3 regions of the Veillonella sp. 6_1_27 genome follow, and region 2 is predicted to be linked to each of the others. Evidence: riboswitches for the same ligand, from Rfam matches in the RefSeq annotation. Region 2 holds a riboswitch; each other region holds the start of a gene.
The links. Region 2 has a riboswitch for cobalamin ahead of nikB (nickel ABC transporter permease). Riboswitches for the same ligand answer to the same signal wherever they lie in the genome.
Positions count from the first base shown of each region.

Region 1: it holds a riboswitch for cobalamin, as region 2 does, so the genes downstream of both, HMPREF0874_RS08390 (ABC transporter substrate-binding protein) here and nikB (nickel ABC transporter permease) in region 2, are expected to answer to the same signal.
Region 3: it holds a riboswitch for cobalamin, as region 2 does, so the genes downstream of both, HMPREF0874_RS04870 (methylmalonyl-CoA mutase family protein) here and nikB (nickel ABC transporter permease) in region 2, are expected to answer to the same signal.

Region 1 covers NZ_GG770217.1:297,733-300,991, reverse strand. Annotated here, with positions in the region: gene HMPREF0874_RS08405 (class I SAM-dependent methyltransferase) at 1-44, shown strand, start outside; gene HMPREF0874_RS08400 (GNAT family N-acetyltransferase) at 81-524, shown strand; gene HMPREF0874_RS08395 (GNAT family N-acetyltransferase) at 632-1,120, shown strand; cobalamin riboswitch at 1,334-1,523, shown strand; gene HMPREF0874_RS08390 (ABC transporter substrate-binding protein) at 1,725-2,897, shown strand; partial or broken gene HMPREF0874_RS10190 (ABC transporter substrate-binding protein) at 3,001-3,259, shown strand, end outside.
Region 2 covers NZ_GG770216.1:494,296-497,554, forward strand. Annotated here, with positions in the region: gene potE (putrescine-ornithine antiporter) at 1-865, shown strand, start outside; cobalamin riboswitch at 1,269-1,456, shown strand; gene nikB (nickel ABC transporter permease) at 1,601-2,539, shown strand; gene nikC (nickel transporter permease) at 2,539-3,259, shown strand, end outside.
Region 3 covers NZ_GG770216.1:223,058-226,316, reverse strand. Annotated here, with positions in the region: gene HMPREF0874_RS04870 (methylmalonyl-CoA mutase family protein) at 1-1,542, opposite strand, end outside; cobalamin riboswitch at 1,832-2,008, opposite strand; gene rarD (EamA family transporter RarD) at 2,276-3,172, shown strand.

The DNA of each region.
Region 1 (3,259 bases), on a different contig from region 2:
CTATAATTTGGTGGAATCCTAGGGAAGTTGTGTCACACACCTAAGATGTAGTTCGTAAATGGATTAGAAAAGGCAGCAACATGATTAGTATCGTTAAGGGCGATAGGACGATTACCTATACCGAAGAAAGAAACTTTACCCCTCAGCAGGTAGCAGAACTGTTTTTATCTGTTCGTTGGGTGGTAGGTAAATATCCCGACCGATTGTACAAGGCGCTAATGAATTCCTCGCGCGTGATTTCTGCTTGGGATGGAGATCGTTTAATAGGTCTTATTCGCGTCATGGATGATAGCGAACTTGTGTGCTTCATCAATTATGTGCTAGTTCATCCTGATTATCGGGGCCAAGGTATTGCAGGGCACTTGCTAGAAATGGTGAAAGACGCTTACAAATCGTATTTGTACATCAATGTTATGATTGGTGAAAGCAAGAATGCTCCATTCTATGAGAAGCATGGGTTTAAGATAAAAGATAACTCCTTACCAATGCAATATCGTAATGTGCCTAAATATACAAAAAGATAATTGGTCAAATTGTTAATAAAAGGCTACACGTACATAGAGTTACGTGTAGCCTTTGTTATGTAAACGGTATATACTAAAACCTATATGTAGATACAATGGAGAAGGATATGGATATATTAATACGAAAAGCGACAACTGCAGATTTAGATGTAGTTACACATATAGAAGCAACTTGTTTTCCTCCGGCAGAGGCGGCGCCTCGTGAGGCTTTTAAGGAACGATTAGACTATTATGCAGGCCAGTTTTTAATTGCCTTTGACGGCGATACACCAATTGGTTTTATTGATGGCTTCGTATCTGATGATGAAATCTTAACGGATGAGATGTTCGGCGATGCTTCTTTGCATAACCCTAACGGTGCATGGCAGATGATATTTGGCTTAAATACATTGCCAGAGTATAGGAATCGCGGTGTAGGTGGTAAGTTAATTGGGGCGTTTATCGACCTTGCGAGAGAGGAAAAACGTAAGGGTGTTATTCTAACCTGTAAGAAAGAAAAGATACCCTATTATGCCAAGTTTGGTTTTGTAAATGAAGGTGAGTCTGAGTCTGATCACGGCGGTGCTAAATGGTATCAGATGCGCGTTGAGTTTTAGCACCTTTGTTATGGCAATATAGTTATTAATAGATAAAAATAAATTATAGAATTTGACGGATATTTTTACAGATTGTCCTAATGAGAAACTAAAACTCCGCTTAGTGGTTGAGTTTTAGCTTCTTTTTTGCTGAAAAGTATAGATTTTACAAGAATAGCTGTACCCCTATATGTTTATTGACACTGTATATCCCTCATGCTACGATGAAAAAAATCACATATGATTGGGTTAGGTGTCTATTGACTTAATAGAGAATTTGGTATAAGCCAAAGCGGTCACGCCACTGTAACAGCGAGGTACTTTGCATAGAGGATGAAATGCTCTCGGTCACTGAAGTTTTTGGGAAGGCGCAAAGTAACGTTAAACTGGAGCCAGGAGAACTGCCTAATTAACAATTGCCAATTGACCTGCGAGAGACAGGGATGGGGATTGATATAGATGAATTTATACTAGCTATGCATAGTTGAAAGCTCATACTATATGCTAGCTTATTAGGCGTGGTAGTTAGTCTAACTGAGATGACAGCCCGTTTCCTCTTCGTGGGGAAACGGGCTTTTTATGTGCACTTATAGTGATAGTTTTAGTTGAGAGAAGAGAGGTACTTATGTTCAAACAAAAGAAGTTTATGGCGTATTTAGTCACTGTTTTCCTCCTAATTGTTAGTATGCTCATCTCTGCATGTGGAGGTCCTAGTGAGACAAAGAAAGATACGGCGCAAAATAACAAGCCAATCGAAATCACAGACGTAACGGGGCGTACGGTAACACTGAAAAAGCCAGCAGAGAGAGTTGTTTTACAATGGAGTGGTGCCGGTGGTCCATTCTTTACGATTTCTGCACTTATGGGCAAGGATACGCCGAAGGTTATTGCCGGCATGGATACATCCTTACAGGATTACAGAGCGGATATGTGGAAGCACTTTACTGCTGAAATGCCTGAATTAGCTAAGATCCCAGTAGTGGGTACTATCGGTGATAAAACATTTAATGCTGAGCAAGTTGTGGCATTAAATCCAGATGTTATTTTTATTCCTGTAGATTTGAAAGATCAGTACGAGTCTGATGCAAAACCAAAAATGGATGCTGCTGGTATCCAGACTATTTATATAGATTACCATGCAGAAAAATTGGAAAGTCATCAAAAATCCATTGAAGCCATCGGTAAGGCTTTGGGCAAAGAAGAACGAGCTGCAGAAATTAGCAAGTTCTATACGGATCGCGTGACAAGAGTTCTCGACCGTGTTAGTAAAATTAACAAGCCAAAACCAACTGTTTACATTGAAGTTGGCATGAATGGTCCAGAAGAATTTGGTAACTCCTTTAGTGGTAACTACTCTTGGGGTGCTTTAGCGACTATGGCTGGAGGTGATGTAATCACCAAGGATGCTGTTAAGAAATCCTCTCCTATTAATCCGGAATTTGTATTAGAGGAAAATCCAGATATCATCATGATTATGGGTTCTTACTGGCCTAAGAAACCAACCTCTATGCGTTTAGGTTTTGAAGCAACCGAAGATTCGTCTCAAGCGTTGTTGAAAGCTTTCACCACAGAACGTCAAGGTTGGAGCGAATTAAAAGCTGTTGAAAATAAACAAGTTTATTCCGCGCATCATGGCCTTCCTCGCGAAGTATTTGATGCAGCAGTCTTTGAATATTTAGCAAAAACCTTCTATCCTGAAGAGTTTGCGGATGTAGATCCAGAAGCTACACTGAAAGAGTTCTATGACAAATTCTTGCCATACTCTTATAGTGGTATCTGGTTTATGCATATGAATTAAGAGTGTGTGTAGAAGGAGTTGATGGAGTAAAACTATATAAATGCTGTCGTACATTGTGTTTATTAGAATGTATTGAGTTTTGAATTTTGAATCGAGGTATTCTATGGTTAAGAAAAAGAAGTTTATGGCCTATCTTGCCACGGTGCTGCTGCTAGTTGTGAGCATGATTATGACAGCTTGTGGTGGTCCAGCAGATACGAAAAAGGATGCGGCACAATCTGGCAAACAAATTGAAATTACCGACGTAACGGGTCAAAAAGTTACGTTGAAAAAACCGGCAGAACGCGTAGTAGTTCAATTGAGTGCCTCTGGCGGTGCGTTCTTGACTATGGCTGCATTGCAAGGTAAAGATGTAGCTAAGA
Region 2 (3,259 bases):
TATTGTTCCGGTTTTATTAATCGGTACAATCGGCTGGTATTGGTTTGATCCATCTATTTATTGGGCGGCATGGAACCCAAATGATCTTCCGCTTTATGATGCGGTAAAGCAATCTATTTCCCTAACTTTATGGGGCTTCCTAGGATTTGAGTCCGCAGCGGCTAATGCTGATGCTGTTGAGAATCCAAAGAAAAACGTACCTATCGCAACTGTGGCGGGTACATTAGCAGTGGCAGTGGTTTATATCTTGTCCACAAACGTTATGGCAGGTATTGTGCCTAACGTTGATTTATTAAATTCTAATGCACCATTCGGTTTGACATTCGTATACATGTTCAATGATACAATTGCAAACATCGTTATGGCTGCTATGGTTATTTCTTGCTTTGGCGCTTTGCTTTGCTGGCAATTCACATTGTCTCGCGTCTTCAAAAGTGCAGCAGAACATGGTTACTTCCCTAAAATATTCGCTCGTGTAAATAGCAAAGATGCTCCTGTTCGTGGTGTATTGATTTTACTCGCTGTTGAAACATTACTTACTTTATTCACTGCAAGCGAATCCTTGCGTGAGCAATTTGAAATCTTAGTAAACTTAGCGGTTGTAACTAACGTAGTACCGTATGTATTGTGCATTTTGGCAGTACCTACAATGATGCGTATGGCTGGCGTAGCTGAAAGTCGTATTAAACGCTCTAATTACTTGTTCGGTATAGGCGTTCTTTATTGTCTATATGCAATCTACGCATGTGGTTTTGATGCTATGGTAGGTAGCGCAGTGGCAGTAAGCATAGGTTTGGTGATTTATGTTTTGCGTAAAGCGTGGGATACACGCAGAGCACACCGCTTACAACAAAGTATTGATTAACTGAATACATCTCGTCTTATTAGAGGCTATTACTTGGTAATAGCCTCTTTTTTATCATAATCATGCATTAGACTCATAATTAATGCGAGCTAGATATGAAAAAACATGAAGAGTATAATTATTAATCAAATTTTTGCTGTGTATAAAAAGATTTTATAATAAAGTTTTTACATTGCTTTATTATTAATAAAATTAATATATATACTGTCATATACAGTAAATATAATAAAAAATTATTTATATAAGTTAATTTATATAATTTTATGCAGGATTGTGAATTTAATCATTAATCAATATTTTTTATCAGTATAAAAATTATATTGAAAATATGCGAAATACATATACCCATAAGGGGTATATGTATTGTAAATAGAGTGTTAATATAGTATATTTATAATCGATAAAAATGAATGAACTAGTGAGTGTCGGTATTTACCGAGCGTAAAAGAGGAAAATGGGTGAAAAACCCATACTATGTAAATAGCTGTAATGAGGAGCAAGGTTTCATTATAGGGTCACTGGGAAACTGGGAAGGCCGAAATATTGCGATGAATCAGAGTCAGAAAGCCTGCTCTAAAGGCATGGTATGCATATGCTGTGCTTAATTTGGGTTAGTCGGGCGACTAACCTTTTTTCGTTCCCTAGCCTTTAAGCTTCATCGCTATATAAAAAAGCTAGTACCATTAGTTTGTCATTTGAATTGTTGTTAGTGTTTAGAGAGTTTAGGAGGCGCCTATGGGCAAACGCTTTGTCAAACAATTGGGGCAATTTATTGTTACCTTGTTTGGCATCACATTTTTGACATTTTGTCTCACCTATTTAGCACCAGGTGACCCAGTAACGATGTTACTTGAAACGGCAGATACTATCGTATCTCAGGAGCTTATCGATGAAACTCGGGCTCAGCTTGGGTTAGATAAACCATTTGTAGTACAGTATGCAAACTGGGTCGTCAATGCCGCACAAGGTGATTTAGGGATGAGTTATTCTGCTAAAAAACCAGTAGTAGATCGTATGTTGGAGGCTTTACCAGGTACATTAATGTTAGCGGGTACGGCTTTAGTATTTACGCTGCTCTATGCATTGCCTGCAGGTATTATAAGCGCCTTAAATCGTAACAAATGGGTTGATTATGTGTTGAGATTTCTATCCTTCGTAGGCGTATCTATGCCTACGTTCTGGTTAGGTCTTGTACTGATTTACATCTTCGGTCTTAAATTGGGCCTTGTACCGATTGCATCCTCTCGAGTGACTGCGTCTGGTGTTATTTTGCCCGCTATTACTTTGGCAGTTGTTGTTGGGTCTAAATACATGCGTCAAGTGCGGCTCGTTATCCTTGAGGAAATGCAAAAGGATTATGTTATTGGCGCTCGTGCTCGCGGTGTTAGTGAGATAAAAATTTTATTCGGTCATATTTTACCTAATGCGGTGTTACCACTCATCACTATTCTTGGTGTTGTTATTGGTTGGTTACTAGGTGGTGTGGCAGTCGTAGAAATGGTATTCTCTTGGCCGGGACTTGGGAATATGGCAATTTATGCTATTACTATGCGCGATTATCCATTGATTGAAGGTTTTGTGTTGTGGGTTGCTTTAGCATATATGTGTATTAACGCATTGGTTGATGCATCATATATCTTATTAGACCCTAGATTGAAAAGGGAGAGAGCATAATGGCAGAATTTATTCAAAAACATAAATTGTTCTCTTTCTATAGTGGGTTGATGATTATCATTGTTCTCATCGCTATCTTTGCACCCTGGCTTGCACCGGGCGATGCTTTCACCTCAAATATAAGTCAGGCATTGCAAGCACCAAGCAGCCAACATTGGTTTGGTACAGATAAATTAGGACGTGATGTATTATCTCGTATCATTTATGGTACTCAATTATCCTTGTTCATGGGCGTATCCATCGTCGTTATCATGGTGAGCATTGGTACTATCATCGGTGCTATAGCAGGCTATTTTGGCGGTAAAGTTGAAATGGTTCTTATGCGTTTAGCAGACATCATGTTATCATTCCCTGGTATCGTATTGGCTATTGCTATTGCTGGTATTCTAGGTGGTAGCATTGTAAATACGATTTTAGCCTTATCTGTTGTAGGTTGGGCAAAATATGCTCGTATTGTACGTTCTATGACGCTCAAGGTGCGCGGTGAGGAATATGTAACGGCTGCTGTTATGATGGGCGCATCTACGACGGCCATCATCAGACGTCATATCATTCCTAATATTATGCCTCTCGTTATTACAACAGGTGCATTAGATATCGGGGCTATCATGATTGAGGTAGCAGGTTTATCCTTCCTTGGCTTTGGTGCTCAGCCACCGACTCCAGAATGGGGTCTTATGCTTAACGAGGGTCGCCAGTACTTGCAAACGAGTCCATGGC
Region 3 (3,259 bases), 270 kb from region 2:
ATCTGGCTCCGCACTCGCCAAGTACTCTTCGATTTGAGCAACCCGTTTTTGACGCAATGTTTCTTGATTTTCTGGTTTTGGATCAAGCAATTCTTCAGTCATATTCGCATACATGTTGTTACCTACAGCCACATCTTTGCGGAATGCAAGGTTTTTGAAGCGTTCATCAAGAACTGCTTTAACTTGAGCTTGTGGATAGCCTTCTTTCAAGGCTGCTATTATACCACCTTTAGCCTCAATAGTTTGGAATTCAGCCCAAATTTTTTCGCATAATTCAGCTGCCAATGTTTCCACATACCAAGAGCCACCTACAGGGTCCACTGGTTGACGCAACTCGAATTCAGTTTGCAACATAACTTGAATATTACGGGCAATACGGCGAGAGAAATCGTCAGCTTTGCGAATTGGTTGGTCAAATGGGGATACTTCAAGGCTATTCAAACCGCCTACAACGCCAGAGAATGCTTGTGTTGTATTGCGCAACAAGTTTACATATGGGTCGTATACAGTTTTTGTGAAAGCCGATGTTCTGCCGTGTACATGAACAGCACGGTCAGCTTCTTCGGCACCGAACGCTTCCATGATGCGCGCCCAAAGCACACGTAATGCACGTAATTTAGCAATTTCCATGAAGAAGTTTGCACCCAAGGAGAATGTAAACATCATGCTGTTAGCAATAGTGTGAATATCGATGTTACGTTGTGCTAATTGACGCACATAGCAAACTGCTGTTGCCAATGCATACGCAACCTCTTGTACATCGTTCGCGCCACCATTAGCGTATACATCACCAGATACGAGTACAGTTTTAAGCTCTGGAGCTTGCTCTTTAGCCCATACAACAGTATGTGCCATTTCATCAAAGGCTGTATCTAAAGACATATGCAATGTACCATCTTTAGCCCAAACACCAATAGGGTCTGCACCAACGAGACCTTTCAAGTCAGAGGTTTGTTTTTTAGATCCTTTCACCGTAGCGGCTAACATACCGAGCAAGATAGCTGCAGAAGCACCTGTTTCAATATATAAAGGATTTTCCTTTAAATTAAAGCGCTCAATCAATTGTCTACAATCATCCATAGTAGACAGAGATGTACCGCCGATACCAACAGCTGCGCCTACTTGCACATCTTGATCATGGCGTGTTGCTTCATCAAGGCGAATATTGTGAATGGTGCCGCCTTTTACAATTTCGTATAAACTTGCATGATTAGCATCCTTAGGAAAGGATTCGTCTACATATTGGGATACGCCCCAAGAGTCTTTAATATAACCACTTGCCTTTGTGCCACGTAGGAACTCACCTGCTCCAGGATATACACCCTTTGGAATTTTTTCTCCATGCAATGCAGGCGTGTAAATTGGTTGTAACGTAATTCCCTCATAGGTTTTAGTGAACATCTTCTTGTGGAAGTCGCCACCTTTTAACGCTTTTTCAACCTCGGCCTGCCATTGTTCATACGTAGGTTTCTTAAACTCATCAAAGGATACAGGTGCTAATAAATCACGTTCAGCATCCTTTGAAGTCTTTTTGTCAGACATATATGTGCCTCCTTTTCAACTCGAAACCATACCGAGAAACAGCGCACCGTACCTGCGAATTGTTAGATATATGAATCACTCGAGCTTTATCTTATTGGACCACATCAACCTCAAAATGTGTCCATCTGTTTAATATCTATAAAACCTGATTCCTATACTCAACATCCACTCTAAGGGCAATAAAAAACGTGCCACCTAAAGTGACACGTAAGGTTTCTTATTGAAAGGTACACTAAAAAATACTGTAGCCAGCATACCCCAATCCCCTTCCTATCGCTCGTAGGTACATAACGGTGATTATCAAATAGGCAGTTCTCCTGGCTCGGGATCATCACCTCGCTTTCGCCTTCCCAGATTACTCCAGTGACATGTATGAAAGCAGGCTCATCCTTACAGTGGCGGGACCGCATCGGCTTATACCGATTTCTCTATTAAGTCTTGCGACACCTATTCTCTATATTCGTTGTTCTAAGTCCAATATAGTGTAACAATATGCACAAAGTCAATGAACATAACATTTAATCATAAGTGCCAAAATCAAAGTTATAACTGAAAATCATATGCAATAACTAAAATGCATAAATTAAAATTCAAGATATCTCTATCATAAGACATCAACCAAAAACTCCCTCAAATTAGCTATAAACACAAGTAAGCTCATAGGGTGTAAACACTATTATCCCCTCAAAGACTGGAAACAGTGATATAATAAGTACTATCACGAGGAGGCATTATGGAGCATACAAGTAAAAAAGGGTTAATCACAGCCCTTAGTTGTTATATAATTTGGGGCTTACTCCCTCTATATTGGGCATTATTAAACCATGTTTCACCGTATAATATACTGGCACAGCGCATTATCTGGTCAGGTGTTTGCATGGCTATCGTTGTATTTGGCTTACACTTTAAACAATTCAAAAAGGACTTTCAATTACTAAAAGAACAACGTTCACAACTATTCCTACTGTTAATTGCGGCAGTCATCATCAGTGTAAACTGGTTCACCTACATTTGGGCCATCGCCAATAATCAAGTTATGAATACGAGCCTTGGCTATTACATCAACCCACTCTTCAATGTAGTATTAGGTGTCATCCTATTTAAAGAGGTTCTATCCATACCGAAAAAGCTGAGTGTCCTCATCGCTACCATCGGCATCGCCTTACTCACCTATCAAGTGGGATCCTTGCCATTAGTGTCGATGATTCTCGCCATTTCCTTCGGCCTCTATGGAGCCGTAAAAAAGAAACTACTCATCTCTCCCTTTACGAGCATCGCCTTTGAGGCCTGGCTATTAACACCGCTAGCCTTACTATATACGACCATGGTCGATAATACCGTGTGGTCCTATTTCGGCACAAACTGGTATACAACCATGTTGCTCATAGCCTGCGGTCTAACTACATCTGTCCCATTGGTTCTATTCTCCTATGGTGCACAGCTATTGCCGCTTAACCTACTAGGCTTCTTGCAATATGTATCCCCTACCATTGCCTTATTGCTAGCCATCTTCTACTTTGGTGAAAGCTTTGGCACACCACAGATGATCGCCTTCGGTTGTATCTGGATAGCCTTAGTATTATTCTCCTTATCGAGCCAAATTACAACACGCATTAGCCTAAAAAAGTAAGGTATATCCTATATATCAACTAAAAAGCTGTATCAAATGATACTCTCATTTGATACAGCTTTCTTTTATATAGACGTATTAATCTAA